Regions from separate parts of the Mucilaginibacter oryzagri genome, predicted to be linked through region 1. Evidence: riboswitches for the same ligand, from Rfam matches in the RefSeq annotation. Region 1 holds a riboswitch; the other holds the start of a gene.

Region 1 (7,527 bases):
AACAAAAGCAAGGTGAATACTCCCCAAACTGATAAATAAGCACACATAGCGCCTTCAGATGCTGCTGTAGCCCAGCCCAGTTTTGGCATTACAATAAGGCCAACTAACGATAGCCAGAAAAATCCGTACGATGTAAATGCAGTTAGCCCGAATGTGTTATTCTTTTTTGCCTCAATAACGCCTGCAATAACCTGTGCCAGGCCGCCGTAAAAAATGCCCATAGCCAGTATCATGCCGTTCATTTCAAAAAAACCGGCGTTATGGATGTTTAACAAAACGGTGGTCATACCGAAGGCGCAAAGCCCAAGCGGCGCCGGATTAGCAATGCCGTCCTTTACAGGGGCAGGTGTAGTAGGGATCATGTTGGTTTAGTATTAGTTGGTTTATAACGCAAGCTAATTGATTTATGATTATTTTACAATTTTATTTACAACTCTGCACTTACTTTTGCGTTAAGTAAATACCTATGCAAAAAATAGTATTGATACGCCACGGTGAAAGTATTTTTAATCTCGAAAACCGTTTTACCGGTTGGGAAGATGTCGATTTGTCTGAAAATGGCTATCAGCAAGCCCACAAAGCAGGGCAGATCCTTAAAAAAAATGGTTATAACTTTGATGTCGGTTTTACCTCGTATTTAAAGCGATCAATTAAAACCATGCATTTTATATTGGAGGAGTTGGATCATTTATGGATTCCGGTTGAAAAATCATGGCGGCTTAATGAACGTTTTTATGGCGCGTTACAGGGAATGAACAAAGATGAAGCCATAGCCAAATACGGTGCCGAACAGGTTCAAAAATGGCGGCGCGACCCCAATGAACACCCGCCTGCTGTTACCCGCGATGATCCAAGGTTTCCCGGTCACGATTTGCGCTATAAAAATTTAACAGATCGCGAGCTACCACTCACCGAAAACCTTAGCGAGACAATGGATAGGGTATTGCCCTTTTGGAACGAAACCATTGTAAGTGCTATGCGCCGCAACCAAAAGGTAATTGTAGTTGCCCATGGCAACAGCCTGCGTTCATTAATTAAGTATATAGATTGCCTTACCGATGAGCAGGTGACTCAACTTGAAATCCCCACAGCTACACCATGGGTTTATGAACTGGACCACGGGTTAAACCAGATAAGGCATTATTATTTGGATTGAGATTTGATTTTCATGGAGATATGCAGCGTATTTGTTTATCTTAGTCGTCCCGATTAACTATAAACCATACGCTAAAACAAAAAATGAAGAAGTCTGATATTTATGAAATAACCATAAAGATACTTGGTGTTTACCTGTTGGTTTCCAACCTATCCAAAGTCCCCGGTTTTTTCACCTTTTTAAAAACGTTTAATGCTCTTTCAGGCTCCGACCATGCTTCTGAGCAAATGAACCTGTTTTGGTTAAATATCATAAACTTTATTTTTATACTGGCCTTGTCTATTTTTTTAATAGCCGGTACGAAGTTGATTACCAGGGCAGTTACTACCGCAACAGATAAGCAAGAAAATGTAAAACTGTTTGCTGATAGAAAAGTGATATACGAGATAGCACTTATTATCATCGGTGGCCTGCTTATTGTTAATAACGTTCCTGATTTGCTGTACCGCATATACAACATGTCCAGCGAAAACGATAAAAACGCGGTAATATCATCGATAACAAAAGTATTTGTAGGTATTTTAGCAGTGGCCTTTGGTAAGCGCATAGCTATCTTTTTTGCGAAATAATAAACAGATACTAAATCCCTACAAATAAGAGAGGCCCGTCCGGGCCTCTCTTATTTGTAAACTCAATAAAGTAGATTTAATATACATTGACGCGCTGAGGCCCGCTTATACTGACGCCAGGCCAACCCCGGTAAGCTGACCAGCAAATGCAACAAATGCCTTTCCTTCAGCTATTTGCGATTGGTTATCAATCAGGTTTTGTAAATTAACTTTTCCAATCACAAATTTATAATCACCTGAGTAATAGCGCTCTTTTATGGATATAAATTTCAAATCTTCTACCAAACGTTCGTCATCATACCTTAAATAGATGTCAAACTCTACATTATTGGTAAATTGAAGTCCGGTTTTTTCCTTGGCTTTTTTGTATTCATACTGATAGCTATAGCGCAATGCAGCTATATCTGATAGCACGGCCGATCCGGTAGGATGGCCGCCAGCGCCTTTTCCAAAAAAGAATTGTTGGTCGGCAAAAGCGGCCTGCACTGTTACACCATTGTACTCGTACTCCACGTTATATAAAAATTCGGTACTGTTAACAAATTTAGGCAATACAAACATGGCCACATTGCTATCGTCCAATTCTTTAGCTACCGGAACCAGTTTAATTTTCAGATTCTTTTCGCGGGCATATTGTAAATCCTGGGCAGCAAGGTTCTGGATGCCTAAATTAAAAACTTCATCTGGCTGTACTATAACGCCATAGGCATGTGCCGCAGCAATTACCAGCTTATATTTGGCATCGTAACCACCTACATCGCTGGTTGGGTCGGTCTCAGCAAAACCAAGGTCTTGCGCCTGTTTTAAGGCGCTATCATAATCAAGCCCCTCAATAAAGCCCTTGGATAGAATATAATTAGATGATCCGTTAAAAATTCCACTTATAGAGTGCAGTAATTCATTATCATAATACTCTTCCAGATTACGGATAATAGGGATGCTACCGCAAACCGCGCCCTCGTATAATAATGACGTGCCATGCGTATGCTGTAGCTCAATCAACTCTTCCAAATGAAGCGCTATCATTTTTTTACTGGCCGATACCACGTTTTTGCCGCTGCTTAATGCTCTTGATACTATTTCAAAAGCCGCTTCAGTATCGTTAATCAATTCTACAATGGTATTAATCTCCGGGTTGTTTAACAACTCGTCTCTATCTGTGGTGAATAAATCTGCCGGCAGGGACCTTTCTTTGTGCGGATCCTTGATAGCAAATTTTACAATTTCGATGTTTAAATTTTTTGTCTTGATGATATCATATAACCCCTGTCCAACTACGCCAAATCCAAATAATCCTATACTTAACTTTTTACTCATTACGCTGTACGTTGCAATTCTATAATTTTTCCTTTTACATCAGTTTTAAAAAACGATGTGATAATATTTGTTAATGCTTCTGTTTCAATTAAAAAACCATCGTGGCCATAAAACGAATCCAGTTCGGCAAAGGCCGATTTGGGAATGTGCCTGAACAGGTATTCCTGCTCCTCGATGGTAAATAACACGTCCGACTTGATGCCAATAACCAGGGTACGGGCTTTGATAAGGCTTAGTGCTTTCTCAACACCATTTCGGTTACGGCCTACATTGTGCGAGTCCATCACCTTGGTTAAATACCAATAGCTATAGGCATTAAACCGGTTCACCAGCTTTTGGCCCTGGTAATCCTGGTAGGTTGATGCCTTAAAATTATCGGTTTTGCTATCAACCTCCTCCTGTTGTGTTATACCGTAAGTTTTATAAGTACGGTAAGAGAGCAGGGCTATGCTCCTGGCAGCCTTCAAGCCGTTTTGCCCACCTTCGATAGTGTTATTGTTGAAGGTCGTGTCAGCACTTAAAGCCAAACGCTGCGACTCATTAAACGCGATGCCCCATGGCGAATGACGCGCGTTGGTGGCTATCAAAATAAGGTTTTTGATACGGTTTGGTTCAATAATACCCCACTCAATGGCCTGCTGGCCGCCCAATGAGCCACCAATGAGGATATGAATATTGCCGATGCCCAAATGGCTGGCTAATAACTGGTGTGCTTTTACTATATCTCTGATAGTAAACTGCGGGAATGTTAAAAAATACGGCAAACCAGTTGCCGGATTCGTGCTTAAAGGGTTGGTTGTACCGTATGGCGAACCCAAAATATTGGCACAAACTATAAAATGTTCTTCCGGGTTGAATTTATTTCCAGTGCCCACAAAACCTTTCCACCAATCAAAAACATCGGCATTAGCTGTCAGGGCGTGGCATACCCATACCACATTGTCCCGCTCCTTGTTTAAGCGGCCATACGTATGAAAGCCTATCTCCAGTTGCTGTAGTTGTTCGCCCGATTCCAGCTCAAAAGTTTGTGTGTACTTAAATATTTCTGTATTCATTCTTCTATCATGTTGATAGTGGTGAATGGGCAGTAGTGAGTGGTGAGGTTTTTATTCACTCACCATTCACCACTCACTACTCACCACTACGCTAATTCGGCCTGCGCCTCTTTTATTTTGGCAAATGCCTGTTCAAAATCTGCTTTTATATCGTCAATATGCTCAATACCAACCGCTACCCTTAACGATGTTGGGGTAACGCCTGCCGAAAGCTGTTCTTCATCTGATAGCTGCTGATGTGTTGTTGCAGATGGCTGAATGATCAATGTTTTAGCATCGCCCACATTGGCCAGGTGGCTTACCAGTTTCAGGTTATCAATTAATTTACCCGCTGCTTCTTTATCGCCATCAATCTCGAAAGACAACACCGCTCCGAAACCATTTTTCAGGTATTTTTTTGCTAATTCGTGGTACGGGGATGATGCTAATCCCGGATAGTTTACTGATGCTACCTGCGGATGCTGATCAAGCCATTTGGCCAGTTCCAATGTATTATCCACATGGCGTTGCACCCGCAATGATAGTGTTTCCAATCCCTGGATGTTGAGCCATGAATTAAACGGCGATTGCGAAGGGCCAAAATCGCGCAATCCTTCTACACGTGCACGAATAATAAACTGAATGTTGCCAAACGGACCGCCAATGCCAAATACATCTGCAAAAACCAACCCGTGGTAACCTTCGGATGGCTCGGTAAACTGCGGAAACTTGCCGTTGCCCCAGTTATAAGTGCCACCGTCAACAATAACACCGCCAATGCTGGTGCCATGGCCGCCAATCCATTTGGTGGTTGATTGTACTACTACGCTTGCGCCATGCTCCAACGGACGGAATAAATAGCCGCCTGCTCCAAAAGTATTATCTACAATAAGCGGCAAGTCGTATTTTTTTGCCAGCGCGCCAACTTTATCAAAATCGGCAATTGTAAAACCAGGGTTACCTATAGTTTCCAGGTAAATGGCTTTGGTTTTATCATCTATTAAAGCTTCAAGGCTTTCGGCGGTATCGTCTTTGGCAAAACGCACATCAATGCCCAAACGTTTAAAGGCTACTTTAAACTGGTTGTAAGTGCCGCCATATAAGAATGGCGAGCTCACAAAATTATCGCCAACCTGTAATATGTTATTTAAAGCGATAAACTGGGAGGCCTGGCCCGATGCAGTGGCCAAAGCCGCAGCACCACCTTCTAAAGCGGCAATGCGTTTTTCAAACACATCGGTAGTGGGGTTCATTAAGCGGGTATAAATATTGCCAAACTCTTTTAGTGCAAACAGGTTGGCACCATGCTCGGCACTTTTAAATACGTACGAAGTAGTTTGGTAAAGCGGTACCGCGCGTGAGCCTGTAGTAGGATCAACTTCCTGGCCGGCGTGTAATTGTAAGGTTTCGAATTTTAAGGCTGACATAGTTGTAGATTTTGAAAGGTTATAATTAAATTTTGTTGTTTAGATGGATTTTAGCAAGCTGATAAAATGTTTACCAGTTTTACAACACGTATGTTTTCAGGGATTGAAAAAAGGGACGTATTAAACATCAACAGCAGCAACACATACAAATATTGCCGATAGAAGGGCTAATATGTTGCATGTTACCGTTTTGGGTATTAAAAATGTTGCTTTTAGTAATTGTATTAAAACTTTTCATGGCTATAAATTTATATCCCCCGGTGTTATTTGCCGGGACAGGAATTGGCACCTTCTCCAAAATTGAAGGGTTGCCAGCGGGTCAGTGAGCCTGATCTCTCGCCGCTTCTTTATAAATCAATACCCGAACTATGCGGAGAATTGATTGACTATGGTATTGCTACCAAATAATGCTTCAAAGATAAGCGGATATTTATTTAAATACCAAATTTTATTTTTATTAAAAGGCGAAAGGGTAGATGTTACTTACCCTTTCGCCTGCTTAAACAACCTGTATATGCAAATGTTTTTTTAAACGGGAGTTTGTCGAATTAAGGAATTATTTGAATTTTCAAAATTCTGGAAATTCAAATAATTCGACAAATTCCGGTTTAGACAGAGGTTCATTCTGTTAATTCTGATTTCAGACAGTTGGGTTTGCTGAATAATCTTTCCAAAGTTCATCCAGCGTTTTGCCGGTTTGCTGTTTCCAGGTATCGTCGGTAAAAGTATGGTCGCGCATTTTGCCATCGAAAGTTTTCACAATTCCAGGCTTGCTTTTTTCCAGCCACGCCAGGAAACGCGCGGTAACGCGGTAACTGTTATCATAATTTTGAGTGGTCTTGTATGCCGGTAACGACCAGTTTGCTGCCGGATTATTAACGCCAAATTTAAACCGGGCATAATCGGCAATACCTTCTGTTAACCAGCCCGGGCCGGTGCTTTGGCCATAATCCTGTACAATGTGCATTACTTCGTGAGTTACTACATCAATGTCTTCCGGGCGTTGGTGCATCCAGCGCGAACTTATGGTAACAATGCCGTTTGCAGTTTCGGCAACGCCTTTGTAGCTGGTATCTATAATCATGGTAACTGCTTTCAGTGTTTTTTTGTTGTAGGCATTTGCCAGCTCAGGATATACTCTATAAAACGTGTTTATCAGTTTGGTTTTCAATGCGGTATCAAGCGTATTATCATAGTTGATAAAGGTAAGCTTGTAACCGTTTTTGTTGTAGTTACTGGTTTGCTGGGCGTAGGAAGTGCCTGCCATCAGCATTAAAAACAGGATAGATAAGATTGATGTTTTTTTCATTGTTTTGGATAAATAGATTGAATTTCAAAACTACAATTTTAATTTAAACCCGAATATTAATACCATTCGTTTATCAGTATCGTTACATAAAAAGTTATTAATTTTGCCCGCATAACATTCATGGGAATTATCCCGACATCTATGACCGATAGCAACAATTTATACCAGTTGGCAGTTACATTATTGCAGCAGCTGATATCTATACCATCATTCAGTAAAGAAGAAGACCGCACCGCAGATCTGATTAACGAGTTTTTACAACAACACGGTGTAACCACCCATCGCAAGCTTAACAATATCTGGGCCTGGAACAGGCATTTTGATCCGGCAAAGCCAACAATACTGCTCAACTCACATCACGATACCGTGAAACCTAACTCTGGTTACACACGCGACCCATATGATGCCAGGATTGAAGATGGTAAGCTATTTGGCCTGGGCAGCAATGATGCCGGCGGGTGCCTGGTATCGTTGATAGTGGTATTTCTTTATTTTCATGACAGGGAAAACCTGAAATATAATTTTTGCCTGGCGACCACTGCCGAAGAGGAGATCTCTGGCGTAAACGGACTTGAATTGATTATCCCCGAACTGGGTAAGCTTGATTTCGGAATAGTAGGCGAGCCTACACTAATGCAGCTGGCCATTGCCGAACGTGGTTTAATGGTGCTGGATTGTACCGCTCATGGCCGAGCCGGCCATGCAGCCCGCGAAG
Region 2 (7,527 bases), 2.5 Mb from region 1:
AAGGGATATCAAAGGCATACTTACTATCATTCCCCTTCGCATTTTTCAGTTGAGTAACCAGGGCAAAAAAGCGGATGATCTGTTTCCTGTCATTATCAGTCACACCAAAATCGGGTACTATGCCCTCCTGCCAGTGGCCGTTTATCAGCAGCCGCTCTTCGGGGTCAAAGCACAGGTAAAACTCGTTATAAAAGGGCAGCCCTTTTTCGTCAAAATGGGTAATTACCTGGTGCTCCTGCAAAAAATCAATTAGCAGCTTATCATCGTTATTTACAATGGGGATATAGTGCGCACCTAAGGGATAGGCCGATACTTCATTCGATCCAAAGTAAGCATTACCGCCAGCATGATCTTCCAGCTCCAGCAATTGAAAATCTGTTTCGCCCTGCTTTAACAGCCACCTCGCGGCCGATAGGCCCGAAATACCGCTGCCGATAATTAATGTTTTAACCATTTGCTGTGTGGTGGGTGCCGGCATGGGCAGTTTATCGCGCAGGGCATGGCCGGCTTTGGCGTTGGGGCCGGCCAATTTGCCTTTAATATGGGCATACTCCGGTTTGCCGCCGCTTAACCTGCGGATGCAGCCATTAAGCAATATGGCCCCGGTAACCAGGCCCGCCTGCAAAATAAACGCGCGGCGACTGGTTGGCTTCATCCCGCTGCTGCGGCTATAAAACGGTCGACCACTCATCCTCAAAATATTTTACCAGTATCTGGTTGTTCAGTTTGTTAACCTGCGCCGGTACCCTGGCCATATCCGCCGGAAAGTACAACATCTGCTCCAGGCAAGCTTTCGACATAAAACGCAGGCCCGGCAAGTAATGACCGGGCACTTTGTATACCGGCTTGGTCATGGCCATAATATAGCCCCACTCGCCAAACGAGGGCACATAGTTATGGTAGGGTACGGTATGCAAACCAACTGATTGCAGGGTTTTCTCCACCGTCCAGTATGATTTTGGCGCCACATAGGGCGATGTGGATTGTATCACCATAATACCATCTGGATTAAGCAAATGCTTTACAATGGCATAAAAAGTATTGGTGTATAGTTTACCAACCGAGTAATTGGAAGGATCGGGAAAATCAATAATAATGGCATCGTAGGTTTTGTGCTGTGCCCGGGCCCATGAAAAGGCGTCGGCATTCATTACGGTTACTTTAGGCGATAATAACGAGCGGCGGTTCAGCTTCAGCAGCATATCGTTAGTGCGGAACAGTTTGGTCATTTCCTTATCTAAATCAACCAGGGTAACGGTTTCAATCTGCGGATACTTTAAAATTTCGCGCACGGCAAGCCCATCGCCGCCGCCCATCACCAAAATATTTTTGGCATCGGGCAGGGCCTGTAATACAGGGTGAATGAGCGCCTCATGGTAGCGGTATTCATCAACCGAACTGAATTGCAGGTTGCCGTTTAAAAACAAGCGCAGGTCGCGGCCTTTTTTGGTGATGATGATGCGCTGGTATGGCGTACTTTTCGAAAAAATGATGGTATCGCTATACGTTAAACTTTCCGAAAAACTGGTAATGGTATTGGCATACACAAAACCAACCAGCAAAGCCAGCATACTGATGATGGATGCGCTTTGCAAATATTTAGCCCCTTTAATTTCGTGCCTGAAATTGATACAGGTTATTAAAGCTACCAGTACATTCAGCATACCAAACAGGTAAGCTGTGCGCACCAAACCCAGGTAAGGGATAAGCAGCAGCGGGAATACCAGCGAGGCTATTAAAGCGCCTATATAATCAAAAGTGAACACCTTTGATACCAGGTCTTTAAACTCAAACCTATTTTGCAAAATACGCATCAGCAACGGAATTTCCAGCCCTACAAGGATGCCGGTAAGGGATATCAGTCCGTATAATATAATACGGAACGAACTTACACTTTCAAAAACAAGGAACAGGATAGATGAGCTTGTACCGCCCACCAGGCCAACCAGTATTTCGATCCGGATAAACCAGGCCAGCAGGTTTTTATCAAAGTATTTGGATACCCATGAACCCAGTCCCATCGAAAAAAGGTAAACCCCGATAATGGTAGAAAACTGGGTAACCGAATCGCCCAGCAGGTAGCTGGCCAACGTGCCTGCTATCAGCTCATAAATAAGCCCGCAGGTGGCAATAATAAAAACCGATACGAGTAAAAGAACGGGAAGTTTTTTGTTCATGACTGTTATTTATGATAAAACCTAACCCCGTAACCCGAGTGCGCTACGGTGCCGTTGTAGCTGGCGTTGCGTTGCACATCGTTACTTTGCCAAAAGGCCAGGCCATCAAAAGCGGCATATGAATAATAGCCTACAATTGCAGCCACAATGGCTATGTATATTGCGTTTGATCCTATGGTTCCTGTTTTCATTATTCGTCATCTTTTTGATAGGGTGAAAAATCGCTGTTCATCCAGCGGTTTGTTTCAAATTTGCGCATCCGGTACCAGCAGTATAAGGGATAAAGGCAAAGCAGCAGTAGCGTAACCAATACATTGCGCCATAGGGTAACACTTTCGGTAACCTTAATAAACAGCGATGAAACATCCCTTGTGCCTGCATAAGGATAAATGTTGATGTGGTACTTACCGGCAGGAATCTCTGACAAAAGCACAGTTTGTGTATATGACCCTTCCGACCAGCTTTCGCCGTCCTCATAACCATGATAATACTCAATATCCTTTGATATGCTCCAGGTTTGGTTGTCCTTTTCGCTTACCAGCTCCACCGTTGCCGACAGCCAGTTGTTATCAACCTGCGAGTTCAACTCAAACTCTAAAGGTACAGGTCCATCAGGTATGATAAATGTGGGGGTTTTAAAGGACTTAAACTCATAATTGCCATTAGCATCAGGGGCAAAGGAGTTTAAGGAATCGGCCGGCGCAGGCGCTGTGCGGTTTCTTAAAGAATCAAGCGCGGTGCTTACATGTTTTGACGTATCCGGCACATGGGGAGGCATAGCTAATGCATAAGTATCAGATAGTAATACCTTTTCGGGCCTAAGCCAAATAACAGAAAGCTGCACCAGCAGGAACGCTAATGCGGCAATGCCGCTTATTTTATAAGCGGCCAGCCACCTGGCTTTGTATTTTGATGGCTGGTTTGCACCAATACCAATTTTTTCGGGAAGGCTTTCAACAGGTATATTAAAAGCCGCCGCTATTTCCGCCTCTTCCAGGTATTCGCCCAGGTACCAATCGGTAACATACTTTTTGATGTTTTCCTCGCTGGTGAGCATATAAGGCGGATCTATGAACTCTTTAGCTCTTAATTTTTCGGCGGATATATCCCAGTCGAACTCACCTATCATGGCCGTTATAACCGGGCTGTAAGCGTTATATTTAAGATAGGTATTGCCTTCATATTCGGCCTCGTTGCCATAAATACAATTTACACTTGCCAAATCGGGGTAAAAATTGGCGCCGGCTATCAGGCTCCAGTGGCCATCATATTCCGATAAAAAGGCATAGCCTTTGGCATAATTGTATAGCATGTATTCGCGCCACTCATACCGGGTTGCCCCCTCCTTCTTTTCCATGTATGCAATCAGCTTGTACTCCACACCTTTTAATGTACCTGTAGTGCCTAAAGGCATAACAGGTTTAAATTTTAAAACGTGAATTTTCTCCTCAACATAAGGCCTGCCCGCATCATTAAAAAGCAGGTAAGACCGGCATTGCGGGCAAACTACAGCCTCACAGCCTATCTGATCATACAAAGTAATACTGTGCTGGCAACCGGGGCAGGTTATTTCGCCCGAAAAAGGGAATGCTTTGGGGTTTAGTGTAGCTGCCATATTACCTTTTCACTTCGTTTTTCTGTATCTCCACGCCTTCAAAAAAAGCGATAACACCCTGGTAAATAGCACGTGCCTTATCATCGTTCTCTTTTTGATAGTTAGATAAAAACACATCAAAAGTGGCCATACCATACTCTGGCCAGGTATGGATAGACATATGCGATTCGGTTAAGCAGACCACAGCCGTAAAGCCGCCGCCATCAAAATCGTGGTAAACTTCGCCAACTTTGGTTAGCTGATAGGTATCGATGAGCTGATTAAACAACTGCCTGCAGGCCGCACTTGATTGTAACAGGTTAGGTTTATCGGTACTGAATTCAGATAATAAATGTAATCCGGGTTTATAAGGCATCAAGGTTATTCATTTTCGGGAATAAATATATAAAAATTATTTGATGGGAATATGGGCGAGGCGAAAAACAAGTATGGCGGAGCCTCGCCGGGGTGAGTCGTGACCAGCGTTCAAAACCGGCGTTCCCCCCTTCCCATTTCATGACAATTAAATTATACAATACCTATGTATTTAGTAGAATATATTATATATTTGCATCATCAAACAGTTCTTTAATTTAATTATCAAGAAAGACGGAGGGAAAGGCCCTGTGATGTCTTAGCAACCTGTAAGCCCAATTGTTATAAAGGTGCTAATTCCTGTCCGCTATTAATTCGCGGAAAAGATAATGTATGTTACGTTACCGGCAGCTTTATAGCTGCACCCATCATATCGTTATCGTCTAAATTTCTTGTTTAATTAAGTTTCAGCGCTTTTAACCCTGCATTAAATGCAGTTAAAAATTTACGTTATGAAAATTAAACAGCTACTCATCACCTGCTCATTATTAATAAGCGGCTATTTGGCCGGGGCGCAAACCGTAACGCCGGCTCCCCTACCCGTATCAACTGATCGCGGTTACATTGTTAAAACCGGCGATCAGGCTCCCGACGATTTTAAACTGGTGCTTGCCGATGGCACCCAAACTTCATTAAAACAGCTTCGGGGTAAGGTAGTTATCCTGCAATTTACCGCCAGCTGGTGCAGCGTATGCCGCCAGGAAATGCCCCACCTTGAAAAAGATGTATGGCAGGCCTATAAAAACAAAGGCCTGGTGCTTATCGGGGTTGATAGGGATGAGCCGCTTGAAAAAGTGCAGCATTTTCAGCAGGAAATGAACATCAGCTACCCGCTGGCGCTTGATCCGGGTGCCGATATTTTCGGGCGCTTTGCCAACAAAAAAAGTGGCGTAACCCGCAACGTGGTTATTGATAAAGACGGTAAAATTGTTTACCTCACCCGCCTTTATGATACCCAGGAGTTTGCATCGATGCTAAAAGTAGTTGATGCATTGGTGAACAATAAAACTGCATCTGTAAACTAACTAAAAGCTAAAAGCAGAAGGCATAACGCTCAAAGCTTTATATTGATTTTCGGGGTTAAAAAACCTTTTTACTCAAAACTCAGCACTATCTACTCAATACTACTATCTATATATCAAATTGTTATGAAAACAACAAGGACACCTTTCCCAAACGTATTCCCTGCCCGCAAATTCGTATCATCCTCTTCCGCTTCTGTTTACCTGTATATGCAGGGTATGCGTTGTTGCTGTTAAATAACGGCAACGGTTATTAGCCCCGGGTCCCCTGCTGCAGCTGGCCGTTCCGGCTTATAACCAACACAATCAACAATCAATTTACCGGTACTAAAAATTCAACAGCGGGCATTGCTATGCCCAAAATATTGTTGGCTGGCTTTGCTGTACTGGCAATAAAAACTATTAATCATTAACTATCATGTTAAAAAACTACAAATTTTTACTGGCAATCCTGTTGCCTTTTTTTCTCATCCAAACAGTTGCAGCGCAATCTGTTAAAATAAGCGGTACGGTAACCGCTAAATCCGATGGCTTGCCCCTACCCGGTGTAAGTGTAGCTGTTAAAGGCACCACCAATGGTGCACAAACCGGCGCCGATGGTAAATTCAGCCTGAACGCAAATATTAACGATGTGCTTAAAGTGTCCTACCTGGGTTTTGCAACGCAGGAAATTACGGTTAAACAAGCCGAAACCAACCTGCAAATTGTGCTGCAGGATGCCCCCAACTCGCTTAACGAAGTGGTGATAACCGCGCTCAACATCTCTAAAGATAAAAAGACACTGGGCTATTCGGTTCAGGGCTTAAAATCAAAAGACATCTCCGAAGCCAAAGAAACCAACCTGGTGAACGCTTTGGCAGGTAAAATTGCCGGTGTACAGGTTACCAACAGCCAGGGCGATATGGGTTCGTCGCGTATCATTATCCGTGGCGAAACATCCATAGGCAATAACAACCAGCCCTTGTTTGTGGTTGATGGCGTTATTGTTGATAACAGCCAGTTTTTGGGCACCAACGGTTCCAGGGATTTTGCCAACGCCATAGCCGATCTTAACTCCGAGGATATCGAATCGGTAAGTGTGCTTAAGGGGCCAAACGCGGCGGCGCTTTATGGTTACCGGGCCGCAGCGGGCGTTATCCTTATTAAAACCAAAACAGGTAAAGGTGCAAAAGGGCTTGGCGTTACCATCAACTCCAACACCAGCTTCTCTACCGTAAACATTCTGCCCGATTACCAGAACGAATACGGACAGGGATCAAACGGCAAGTTTAGCTATGTTGACGGCAAAGGCGGCGGCGTTAACGATGGCGTTGACGAAAGCTGGGGCCCCGCTTTGGATGGATCGCTTATTCCGCAGTTTTACTCCAACGGCCAGGCTGTTCCGTTTGTAGCCCATCCGGATAATGTAAAAAACTTTTTTAATACGGGCGTTACCTTAAATAACGGCGTAGCACTGGCAGGCAGCAGCGATAAGGCCGACTACCGCCTGTCGTACAATAACCTGCACCAAACGGGTATTGTTCCTAACACCTCGCAGGGCCGTAACTCGTTTTTATTAAACTCCACCTTTAAGCTTAGCCCTAAATTAACGGTTACAACCATTGCCAATTATATTAAAGACGACGCCGATAACCTGCCCGGCGCCGGTGGCAGGCGTGCAACCAGCACCATGTTACAGTTTACATGGTTTGGCCGCCAGGTTGATATCAGCCAGCTTAAAAATTATAAAGATGCCAACGGCAACACCTTTAACTGGAACAACAGCTACTATAGTAACCCTTACTGGCTGGCTTATGAAAACACGGTAGGGCAACACAAAAACCGCATTATAGGAAGTGTGGAGCTGAATTATAAGATCATTGAAGGCTTATCGGCCAATTTCCGTACGGGAACCGATTACTATAACGACCGCCGCAAAATTAAAGTAGCTTACGGAACAAACGGCACACCATTTGGATCATACGAGGAAGATGCCTACACCGTAAACGAAACCAATACCGAAGCCAGGCTGCAATACACCAAAAAGCTGAATAACGATTTTTCGTTAGATGTTTTGGGCGGTGGCAACATCAGCACCATATTAAATGAGCAAAACGACCAGGTAGCTCCCAAACTGGCGGTAGCCGGCTTGTACACATTAAGTAACTCGCGCGATCCGCTGGTATCGTCCAACTACTATGGCAAGCTTAAAACTTACAGCTACTTTGCATCGGCACAAATAGGTTTTAAAAACTACGCCTTTATTAACCTTACCGGCCGTAACGATTGGTCGTCGACCCTGCCTGCGGCCAACCTATCCTACTTTTACCCTTCGGTTAACGGCAGTTTGATACTATCAGAGGCGCTTGATATTAAAAGC

Evidence for each region. A riboswitch is a leader RNA that binds a small molecule or an ion and turns the genes downstream of it on or off. The one in region 1 is predicted to bind S-adenosylmethionine.
Region 2: another riboswitch for S-adenosylmethionine. It lies ahead of PQ469_RS02735 (peroxiredoxin family protein); the one in region 1 lies ahead of PQ469_RS13125 (O-acetylhomoserine aminocarboxypropyltransferase/cysteine synthase family protein).

The regions. Positions count from the first base shown of each region.
Region 1 covers NZ_CP117883.1:3,116,255-3,123,781, forward strand. The annotation lists gene PQ469_RS13100 (acetate uptake transporter) at 1-362, opposite strand, end outside; gene gpmA (2,3-diphosphoglycerate-dependent phosphoglycerate mutase) at 467-1,156, shown strand; gene PQ469_RS13110 (hypothetical protein) at 1,240-1,725, shown strand; gene PQ469_RS13115 (homoserine dehydrogenase) at 1,831-3,042, opposite strand; gene PQ469_RS13120 (homoserine O-acetyltransferase family protein) at 3,042-4,097, opposite strand; gene PQ469_RS13125 (O-acetylhomoserine aminocarboxypropyltransferase/cysteine synthase family protein) at 4,184-5,503, opposite strand; SAM riboswitch class I at 5,749-5,859, opposite strand; gene PQ469_RS13130 (basic secretory protein-like protein) at 6,144-6,812, opposite strand; gene PQ469_RS13135 (M20 family metallo-hydrolase) at 6,954-7,527, shown strand, end outside.
Region 2 covers NZ_CP117883.1:647,133-654,659, reverse strand. The annotation lists gene PQ469_RS02760 (FAD-dependent oxidoreductase) at 1-655, opposite strand, end outside; gene PQ469_RS02755 (polyamine aminopropyltransferase) at 669-2,177, opposite strand; gene PQ469_RS02750 (hypothetical protein) at 2,183-2,368, opposite strand; gene PQ469_RS02745 (DUF4178 domain-containing protein) at 2,368-3,792, opposite strand; gene PQ469_RS02740 (S-adenosylmethionine decarboxylase family protein) at 3,794-4,147, opposite strand; SAM riboswitch class I at 4,366-4,479, shown strand; gene PQ469_RS02735 (peroxiredoxin family protein) at 4,599-5,171, shown strand; gene PQ469_RS02730 (SusC/RagA family TonB-linked outer membrane protein) at 5,587-7,527, shown strand, end outside.